Regions from separate parts of the Secundilactobacillus muriivasis genome, predicted to be linked through region 3. Evidence: riboswitches for the same ligand, from Rfam matches in the RefSeq annotation. Region 3 holds a riboswitch; each other region holds the start of a gene.
The links. Region 3 has a riboswitch for thiamine pyrophosphate ahead of tenA (thiaminase II). Riboswitches for the same ligand answer to the same signal wherever they lie in the genome.

Region 1 (3,282 bases), on a different contig from region 3:
TGTAGTTGTTGGGCTGCCAGTTTCGTGTCATCCGGCGTGGCAATGGTCATGCCAGTCAAGCGTTCAGCTTCCGGTAAGTTTGGCGTCACGATGGTTGCCAGTGGTAACAGTTCTTCCTTCACCACTTCGATGGCGTCATCCGCAAGTAGCGCAGCACCACCCTTCGCAATCATCACGGGATCAACTGTCAGTGGGCCGAAATCGTATTTTCTTAAATTATCCGCAACGATGCGCACGTGTTCTGCATCGGCTAACATCCCCGTTTTGCAAGCTTTGATCGCTAAATCATCTGCCAATGAGGCAAATTGTTCATCAATCAGCTTCTTTGGTAACGCCATGAAATCTTGAACACCTAATGTGTTTTGAGCCGTCACCGCAACAATGACCGCTGTGCTGAAAACATGGCGTTCCTGCATGGTCTTCAAATCAGCCATGACGCCCGCACCCCCACCGGAGTCGGTCCCCGCAATCGTTAACGTTTGTGGAAATGCATTTACTTCCTCAGCCATTCTACCTATCACGCCTTTCAGTCAAATTGAGCAATTTTTTCGATGTCGGCCACCGTGGTCAGGTGGAGGGCATCCATTAAGCGCGCCGAGAAGGTACCGGGACGCTCTTCTTTTAAGTCCTTGGCAACCAGTTCGCCAATCGCAGCAAAGACCACACAGGCCGTCTGAGCGGCTTCAAAGTAGTCACCATCACTAACAGCACAAAAGGCCGCAACGATACTACTTAGCATGTCGCCAGAACCCACGTGTAACTGGAATAGCGGTGTGCCGTTATGAACCTTCACGACCCGCTCGCCATCCGTGATGACGTCAGTTTCACCACTTAAAATCACAACGCAGTGTTGCTTTTGAGCACACGCTTTAGCGATTTCAACTAGGTCCTGATTCCCAGAACCGGCATCGATTCCCTTAGCCTGCCACTCAACGTCAGCTAACGCCGCGATTTCACCAGCGTTACCACGAATCACGTCCACTTGGAACTGACTCATCAAATCGGTGGCCACTTGTTTGCGGTAAGCAATTGCGCCGACCGCTACCGGATCGATCACCAACGGCTTATGCAACTCGTTAGCTGCCTGACCCATTGCTAAAATGTGGTCCACTTGGGGCTTAGAAAAAGCCCCCAAGTTCAACGCAACCGCACTGCTGATCTGCACCATTTCGCGCGTTTCAGCAATTTCTTCCGACATAATTGGCGATGCACCAATCGCGTTGATCCCATTCGCAACGTCTTGAACCGTTACAAAGTTGGAGATGTTCAAAACAACGGGATTCGCCGCACGCAGCGTATCTAGTAACTCAATTTTCATTACAAAAACCGCCTCCCAAAACTGTTTTAAAACAACGCCTCGTTCATTTTTCAGTTAAAAAGGCCGACCCAAACGTGATGCGTTCAGGTCGACCTGTTTCCGGTAATTCTCCGGCCGTCGATGAACACGTTCCTACGCAAGTATGAACTTACAGGTTCAAAGGGATCGTGCCAAGCACATCTCAGCCCCGGTAGCGGGACACCCCTCGTGTTGTTTGTCTTTAATTTTACAGGGAAGCGGTTTCGGCGTCAAGAGAGCAGAAGAAAACGGGTTGAGAGTGGAGCCTAAGTGACACCGACCAGAAAGCCCGGGTTTGGCTTTTTGGTCGGTGTCGCTTAGGTGCAACTCTCAGTTTTCTGGCGCTCGTTTCAGCTAGATAATAGTAATGAAGTTAACTACTATCACTTACTAGGTTGAGTTCACCAAGAGTACGAAAAAACTCGGTTAGGTCCCAGAATGTAAGTAACTCAGGCATAGATTCCTGAACTTGGAATTTATGCCTGAGTTACTTACATGGCCGGGACCTGAGTTTTTTCGCACGTTTCGACTCGAGGACAGCAATGAGGTTAACTCAAATCAACCACTCACCCAAAGCCAAAGCTAGCAATTCAATCCTTACCCAGCTATTCTAATCCTTACCCTGTGACCGTTCCTGATACCTCAACGCCAACTTCCCCGTCTGCCGCAACACAGCATCCAACGCACTATCCGGCAACAGCCGTCGTCCTAACAAGCCTGCATAAGCCGCAACCCCAGCCGTATATCGCGTCCGTGGTCGCCGAGCAGTTGCCGCTTGAACAACTTTGCGAGCAATAATTTCTGGCTGGGCACCAAACGCATCCACCGTTTGCAAAAAGGCCGCCGCTTGCTTTGATAGCTCTTGATAAGGCCCATCATGAGAAACTTCCAGCAATTGCTCACCGGCAATCTTCGCCCAGTCAGATTTGATTGGGCCGGGTTCGATCACGGCAACTTGAATGCCAAAATCGGCTAACTCTAACCGCATCGAATCGCTCAAGCCTTCCACGGCGAATTTGGATCCTACGTACCAGCCACCAAGTGGGTTAGCAATTTTACCATCAACCGAACTGATGTTAATGATTCGGCCAGCATGGCGTTCGCGCATCAACGACAAGACCGCCTTACTCATTTCGGTCACCCCAAAAACGTTCACATCAAACTGTTGCTTCGCCTTTTCAAGCGGGACTTCCTCAATCGCCCCAAAAACACCAAAGCCCGCATTATTGACCAAGACGTCTAGGCGTCCTTCAGCAGTCGCAATTTGTTGTACCGCCGCTTGGATACTCTCACTATCGGTAACATCTAACGATAACGTGTGGATCCCAATATCATCCAAGTCGTTCATTTTATAAACGCGCCGAGCACCAGCGTAAACCACAAACCCGTGCTGTTTCAAATGCTTAGCGATGGAAAAGCCAATACCGGATGATGCCCCGGTCACGAAAGCTACTGGTCGTTTTTGTGTCATGAGAAGGCCCCTTTTCTAATGTTAGATTAACGCTATCATAACATGGATTTTGATTCACGTTATCGCCAAAACGATTTAATCAAAATATGCCGAGAATCCCGCAACTTTAGCCAGTGCGGTTGACGTGAACGAACTCAAACGCGTTTAAATTCCGAAACAATCAACAAACGGCCCCGTAGATTCCTAGTTTCAGAATCTACGGGGCCGCTTTATTGTACTAAAAAACTAATACCCAATTTACCAATTAGCCGTATCTGGATCCGCTGCCGTTCCAGCTACGCCTTGGTAACTATCAATTTTCTTCATATCATCCGCAGTAATTTCAAAATCGAAAATCTGCGTGTTGGCTTCAATGTATTCAGTATGCACTGACTTTGGTAGTGGCAAGAAGCCGTGTTGCAAGTGCCAGCGTAAGACTAATTGTGGCACTGACTTGCCGTATTTGTCAGCGATGGCCTTTAAATCGGTAATTTCA
Region 2 (3,282 bases), on a different contig from region 3:
GTAGTTTAGCTACCGAGAAAGGGGTGCGGTCAACTTGATGGGGTGCGTCAGTCACACCCTCCGTCAACTAAAAAAGCCCTTCCAAGTTGACGGAGGAAGGACTTCGGGCGGGGTTAAGTGCCGCCATCAAATTTAAGTCAGTCTTCCTTCGGTAGTACAAACTACATCAGGTTCGATGGGTATCATCTCAGCCGTTACCGGCACCCCAGACGAACTATTCCATTTTTTGAGAATTGTGAGTCGCGTTGGACTCAATACGTTATTTATAAGCAATTTCTTGGTGATTGTCAAGCAGTCCGAACAATTCGGTACAAAATAATTGGTTCGTTAAGTAATTTAGGCTGGTTACCGATTGAATGCGCAAACATCAGGAAAAACTAACCGAAAAATAAAAAAATTACCCTGAAATTGCCGATGATTCAAGGAAAACGACAATTTCAACGAGTAATGGTACTGTACAACCAGATTTGAATCAGGTACACTAACCGTGATTTAAGTTAGAAATTGGCTTAGACCAGTTTGAGGAGGCGAATAAGATGGCGATTAAACGGCCATTGTACTTAGTGACGGATCGGTTGGACTTGACCAACGCGGCATTTTTAGCGCGCATCAAAGTAGCATGTCAGGGTGGTGTTGATCTTGTTCAGTTACGCGAAAAGACCCTGTCAAGTCGTGACTATTATGAATTAGCACAGCAGGTGAAGACCATTACCGATCAGTTCAAGGTGCCGCTATTGATCGATGATCGACTTGATATTGCATTAGCGGTGCAGGCAGCCGGGGTGCATTTAGGTCAAAAAGATCTGCCTGTCGCAGTTGCTCGGCAGTTGTTGGGGCCGGATGCCATTATCGGGGCAACGACCAAGACGTTGGCGCAGGCTCAAACGGCGGTAAGCGAAGGGGCAGATTACTTAGGGGTTGGCGCAATTTTTCCAACCACGACCCACGTTGAAACCGTTCAAACCAGCGTTGAGACGTTGACGGCCATTAAAAAGGCGGTGCCGATTCCGGTATACGCGATTGGTGGGTTGAATGCAACGAACGTTGACGCGGTCAAACCGGCGGCGGTCGATGGTGTCGCAGTGGTTTCCGCCATTATGAAGGCGGATGACCCATTCAGTGCAACACAGCAGTTACGGCAACGGGTGATTGACGTTACCCAAAAATAAACATCACAATTAAAAAAAGCTAGGGGTGCTCGAACTGAGCTGAGATGGCAATGCCAGACCCTTTGAACCTGATAGAGTTAGGACTCGCGGAGGAAAGCTGATCACACGCACGTTGACTAACTCTTGAAGACCCTTCAGGAGCTTTTTTTATTGGTCAAACGAAAGGAAGCGGGTTGGATGGTAGCAACGCAAACGGTAAAAGATACGCTTATGGCGGCAATTGATGCCCAACAAGCGGAGTTGGTCGCACAGTTAAAAACGTTAGTGGCGTTTAAAACGGTTTCCCCACCAGCGAGAAATACCGCACCGTTACAGACGCAATTGGCTCAGCAGTTAACTGAATTAGGATTTCAGGTCAAGCAACAGGCATTTCAGACGACGGATCAACTGGTGTCAGCAACGTTGCCGGGGAACGATGGCCAGCAAGGGCATAGTTTATTACTCAACGGCCACGTGGATGTGGCAACGGTGACGGATGCGGATCGTTGGCAAACGGATCCGTTTGAGCTGGTGCAACAAGGTGATCGCTTAGTGGGGCGTGGCTCAAGTGATATGAAGGGTGCCATGGCGTGCTATTTATATTTGTTTAAGTTACTTAAACAGTTTGAAGTTCCACTGGCTGGTGATTTAAAATTTCAATCAGTCGTGGGTGAAGAGGCCGGCGAAGCCGGAACCAAGACGTTACTGGAACAGGGCGAACGAGCCGATTTTGCGATTGTGGGCGATACCAGTAACCTGAAGTTTCAGGGTCAGGGTGGTGTGATCACTGGTTGGATCACGTTGCGCAGTCCACACACCTACCATGATGGCAATCGGGTCAACATGCTTCGAGCTGGTGGTGGGTTGAAAGCAGCCAGCATGGTTGAGAAAATGCCCGTTGTGATCACGGCGCTTCAAAAGCTGGAACACTATTGGGCGGTCACGAAACAGTATCCTGGTTTCCCAGCTGGTACGGATACAATCAATCCAGCGTACATCGAAGGTGGCATTCACCCAGCCTTTGTGGCCAATGAATGTCGGTTGTGGATTACCGTCCACTACTACCCAAATGAAACGGCGGCGCAAGTGACAAAAGAAATTGAAGCTCAGGTAACTGCGGCGACTCAAGCTGATCCGTGGCTCAAAGACTGTCCACCCATTTTTAGCTGGGGTGGGGACTCGATGTTGGTGGACAAGGGTGAAGTCTTTCCGCCGTTAACCATTGACGAAACGTCATCGGCAATTCAACAATTGCGTCAGGCACATGAGGCCGAATTGGGTCAACAACCTGAAACTGAAATGTCAACATCGGTGACGGATGGTGGCTGGTTCGAGGCGTATGATATTCCGGCAGTTACTTACGGGCCTGGGGAGATGTTGATGGCGCATAGCGATAACGAATCAGTGTCGTTAAATCAGTTAATTGCATATACCAAAATCATTGCTAACTTTGTTTTAGATTGGTGTCAAATTGGCGACTAATTAACATACGAAAGGGTGTTTTCCAAGTGAAAAAACAATTCCATCTTCAAGATATTATTCTGATTGCGATGATTGCCATCATCTTTGGGGCCATTTTTGTCGGTACGGATTATCTGTACAATATTCTATTCGTGGCGGTCGGTCCGTTTGCCAACGAAATTCTTTTTGGTCTCTGGATTATGGCGGGACCACTGGCCATTTACCTGACCCGAATTCCGGGTTCGGCCATTGTTGGGGAAGTGCTTGGTGCGGCTGCTGAGGTAATTTTTGGAGGTACTTTTGGTATTTCAGCATTACTATCAGGCATCGTTCAAGGCGTCGGGAGTGAATTAGGATTTACGGTTTACCGGTATCGGCGTTGGGACTGGGTCAGTTTATTAACGTCTTCAGTGACCACGACGATTGTTGCGTTTGGCTATGAACTATTTCGGTTAGGGTACGTGCACTATTCACTTGGCATGATTGCGGCGTTATTTACCGTTCGATTGGTGTCGGTGATCTTCTTCGGTACCATTATGGTTCGGAGCATCTTCGGATTACTCGACCGGGCGCATGCGTTACGACATGTTCACTCGTAATGCTGGTTAATTAGTTATTGTACACAACAAATGACCTTAAAAATCATTGATTGGCGTTGAACTAATCGATAACG
Region 3 (3,282 bases):
TGGTAACGGTTTGTCGAGCTGTTCAAAGCCCACTTTCAGGTACAACTGATTAGCTGCCAACATCGTATCAAAGGTCTCCAGATAGAGCTTTTGATAATGCTGTTTTGCAAAGGCAAAACACGGTGGCAATAACTGGGTTGCCGTACCGTGGTGCCGGTATTCAGGATCAACGTAAAGTTTCTGTAACTCCGCGATGCCTTCTTCTGGTGCAATTGGGCCAACACCGCAGCCGCCGACTACCCGACCGTCATCTGCTAGGGCCACGAAGTATTTGGCATCCGGGGTCTTGGCGTACCACTCGCTTAAGTGGTCAACAAATGGGTCGTAGTAGGCTGTGTGCGGGAGGTTGAGGTGAAGCTGTTCCAGACAAGTCCGGAGAATGTGCGCCATTTGGGCGTCGTCTTGTGGGGTGATTTCTCGAATTTCCATTATTTCCATCTGCTTTCGTGGTTGCTTTTGAGTTATTGTACTGGTGTGTTGGGGGTTGTGCAAGGGGCTGGGGAAAATTAGAAAGTAGTGGTTGAACGAGATTGGGGTTAGCGGTTTTAGATTGATTGTGGCGTATTTTCCGGTACGTTCTGGTAGTGCGTTAGGTATGAGCGCGTCTTGGTCACGACCTTGTGATACTGGCGACGTGCTTTCTGGCAGCGTTGGTTTCGGCTCTGTTTGGGCTTGGATTTCTCAGATTTTGCTTATTTTGTGAAGTTTGTCAGCAGTTGTGTTTTTCGGCCACCACGCCGAAATGCGTGAAAAAAATCAAAGTGTTATGTATAAGGGCGCCCAAGCAATACCAGCCAAGGACCGGCTGATATTGCTTGGGCGCCCTTATACGCCACACTTTAACCGATTTTTTCACGCTCTACCACTTTTGCTCATCCAACGCCATCTGCCAAAACGCCAACTCATACGCACTACTCCGCACAAAGGACGTCTGCATCTTCGCGCGCGTGTCGTCATCCGCTTGTTCGGCTGCTTGGTTTGTCAGCGCGATCATTTGGTTGACGCTATCCGTATAGGTATCGCTATCGTACGTTTCGATCCACCGTTGGTACAGCTCTTTTGGTGAGCCTTGCGCGACTAGTTGCTGGCCAATTTGGTTATAGAGCCAATAGCATGGCAACAAACCCGCAATCGCTTGGGCTGTCGTGCCCCGGTAAAGTTCCGCGTACATGTGGTTGACGTAGTTGTACGCCGTTGGCGCGATTGGTGTGTGTGCTAATTCGTCATCAGTAATGTTGAGTTGCTCAAAGAAACCCTCACGTACAGCAATTTCGCCGTCTTTTAAGCCCTGTGCACCGGCCATCAAGAAGGCCTTGGCCTTGTCATCCGTTAATTGATCGGCAATCTGTTCGTGCAACTTACCAAACTCGCTCAAATAGTACCGGTCTTGAATCAAATAGTACCGAAATACCTCACTGGGTAAGCTCCCCGCACTCAACTGGTGAATGAACGGATGGTCAAAACTCTTCTGCCACAATGGGGCTGCCGCCGTATGGATCTGATCTGTAAAGGTTGTCAAAATAGGTCCTCCTCAAGCGCAAAAAAGCCGACCGGAGTCATCCCCAGTCGGCAGTTAGTTAGCAAGTCACATTAACTTTCCTACGCGAGGGTTAGCTCACAGGTTCAAAGGGTTCGGCTCGACACCGTCTCAGCAAATTGCGCCCCTAGTTAATTTAAATTAAGTTCTGTTGTCATTATAGCACAAGTTTCGCAAGCGTCGTCTAACGTAGCAAATACCCACCATCAACCGGCAACATCACGCCAGTCACGTAATCCGAGGCTGCACTCGCTAAGAAGACCATCGGCCCCATCAATTGGTCTGGTGTGCCCCAATCACCCGATGGAATGTGCCCTTGAATTTCAGGACCACGGACAGGATCATTTTGTAGCGCCGTGGTCATATCCGTTTTGATATATCCCGGCGCAATTCCGTTCACTTGAATATGGTCTGGCGCTAAGGCATCCGCATAGGCCCGCGTTAGTCCTAACACAGCGTGCTTACTAGCGGCATATGGAAAAATTCGCTTACCTGCCCGGTACGACTGCATCGACCCGATGTTAATAATCTTACCGTGTTGTTGCTTGACCATCACCTTGGCGGCCGCGTGAGACAAGTAGTACAACCCGTTCAAGTTTACGTCGATCACTTTTTGCCAGTCTTCATCGTTGAAGTCGAGCACGTCGTTTCGAATCTGGATGCCCGCGTTGTTCACTAAAATATCCAAGTGGCCAAACTGAGCCAAAACAGCGGCCACGATGCGGTCGGCAGCGGCCGGATCCGTAATGTCTTGCTGTAAGAACCCAATCTGCTGACCATTTTGCTCAACCTTTTGTCGGGTGTCATCCCAACCATTCTGGGACGCACTCACCACGAAAATATCTGCCCCATAAAGCGAGAGTGCCTCGGAATAAAACTGACCCAATCCGCGGGCGCCACCCGTGATCAACGCCACCTTACCGTTCAGCGAAAAACTATTTCGATCAAACGTCGTCATTTGAAGTCCTCCTCATCGATTGTTTTCACCTCAAATTTTAACCCTTTCGCGAATTCAGAACCAGCAGCGTACCCAAACAATTTTAGAAGTTGCAAAATAATTCAGCTAGAACCTCGCTTTTTAGCAATCAATCGAGTATCATAAGATTAACCTTTTCAAAAAATTACATTAAATTCCCTTTAATTTTTGGAGGTTTCTTGAAACAAATTTGAAAACGATTGGTGCATTCCTGAATTTCGCGCCACCATTCCCTTATGAAACTTGCTTTCATATTTTTTCAAGGTACTCATTTTTGATTCTCAATTTATTTAACTTGCTTCGCATCACGCATTGAAATGATCATTATTTCAATATTCCAATCAACGTCCTTTAATTTTCAGTTCGTTACCATCCTCAGGTGCTTCTTCCCGGAAAAACCAATGGTAACGCGCTTTCAAGCCGATTTAATTTGTTGGAATTAGCCTGAAACAATCATAAGTTTCAGCTATACCATTCCCGGGCTAACGAGTTGACAGAATCGGTTTAATACCTTATATTTTCGGACATAGGAGCGTGATGACATGCAAAATAGTAACCTAGACCAAAGATCAATCAACGCCTTAAGATTCTTGAGTGTCGATATGATTGAGAAGGCTAACTCTGGCCACCCTGGTCTCCCATTAGGCGCAGCGCCAATGGCTTATACTTTATGGACTAAACATTTAAACATTAACCCAACTGACCAAAAATGGGTCAACCGCGACCGCTTTATTCTCTCTGCCGGCCACGGTTCCGCTTTGCTTTACAG

Region 1: another riboswitch for thiamine pyrophosphate. It lies ahead of thiM (hydroxyethylthiazole kinase); the one in region 3 lies ahead of tenA (thiaminase II).
Region 2: another riboswitch for thiamine pyrophosphate. It lies ahead of ACYVR3_RS11355 (acetylornithine deacetylase); the one in region 3 lies ahead of tenA (thiaminase II).

Annotation. Positions count from the first base shown of each region.
Region 1 is NZ_BAABMI010000043.1:33,666-36,947, reverse strand. It holds gene thiD (bifunctional hydroxymethylpyrimidine kinase/phosphomethylpyrimidine kinase) at 1-509, opposite strand, end outside; gene thiM (hydroxyethylthiazole kinase) at 527-1,318, opposite strand; TPP riboswitch at 1,431-1,534, opposite strand; gene ACYVR3_RS11200 (oxidoreductase) at 1,947-2,807, opposite strand; gene ACYVR3_RS11195 (aldo/keto reductase) at 3,045-3,282, opposite strand, start outside.
Region 2 is NZ_BAABMI010000046.1:28,333-31,614, reverse strand. It holds TPP riboswitch at 127-218, opposite strand; gene thiE (thiamine phosphate synthase) at 537-1,169, shown strand; TPP riboswitch at 1,181-1,281, shown strand; gene ACYVR3_RS11355 (acetylornithine deacetylase) at 1,320-2,630, shown strand; gene ACYVR3_RS11350 (ECF transporter S component) at 2,657-3,208, shown strand.
Region 3 is NZ_BAABMI010000033.1:44,404-47,685, reverse strand. It holds gene ACYVR3_RS08845 (GNAT family N-acetyltransferase) at 1-429, opposite strand, end outside; gene tenA (thiaminase II) at 860-1,519, opposite strand; TPP riboswitch at 1,580-1,676, opposite strand; gene ACYVR3_RS08835 (SDR family NAD(P)-dependent oxidoreductase) at 1,722-2,495, opposite strand; gene tkt (transketolase) at 3,056-3,282, shown strand, end outside.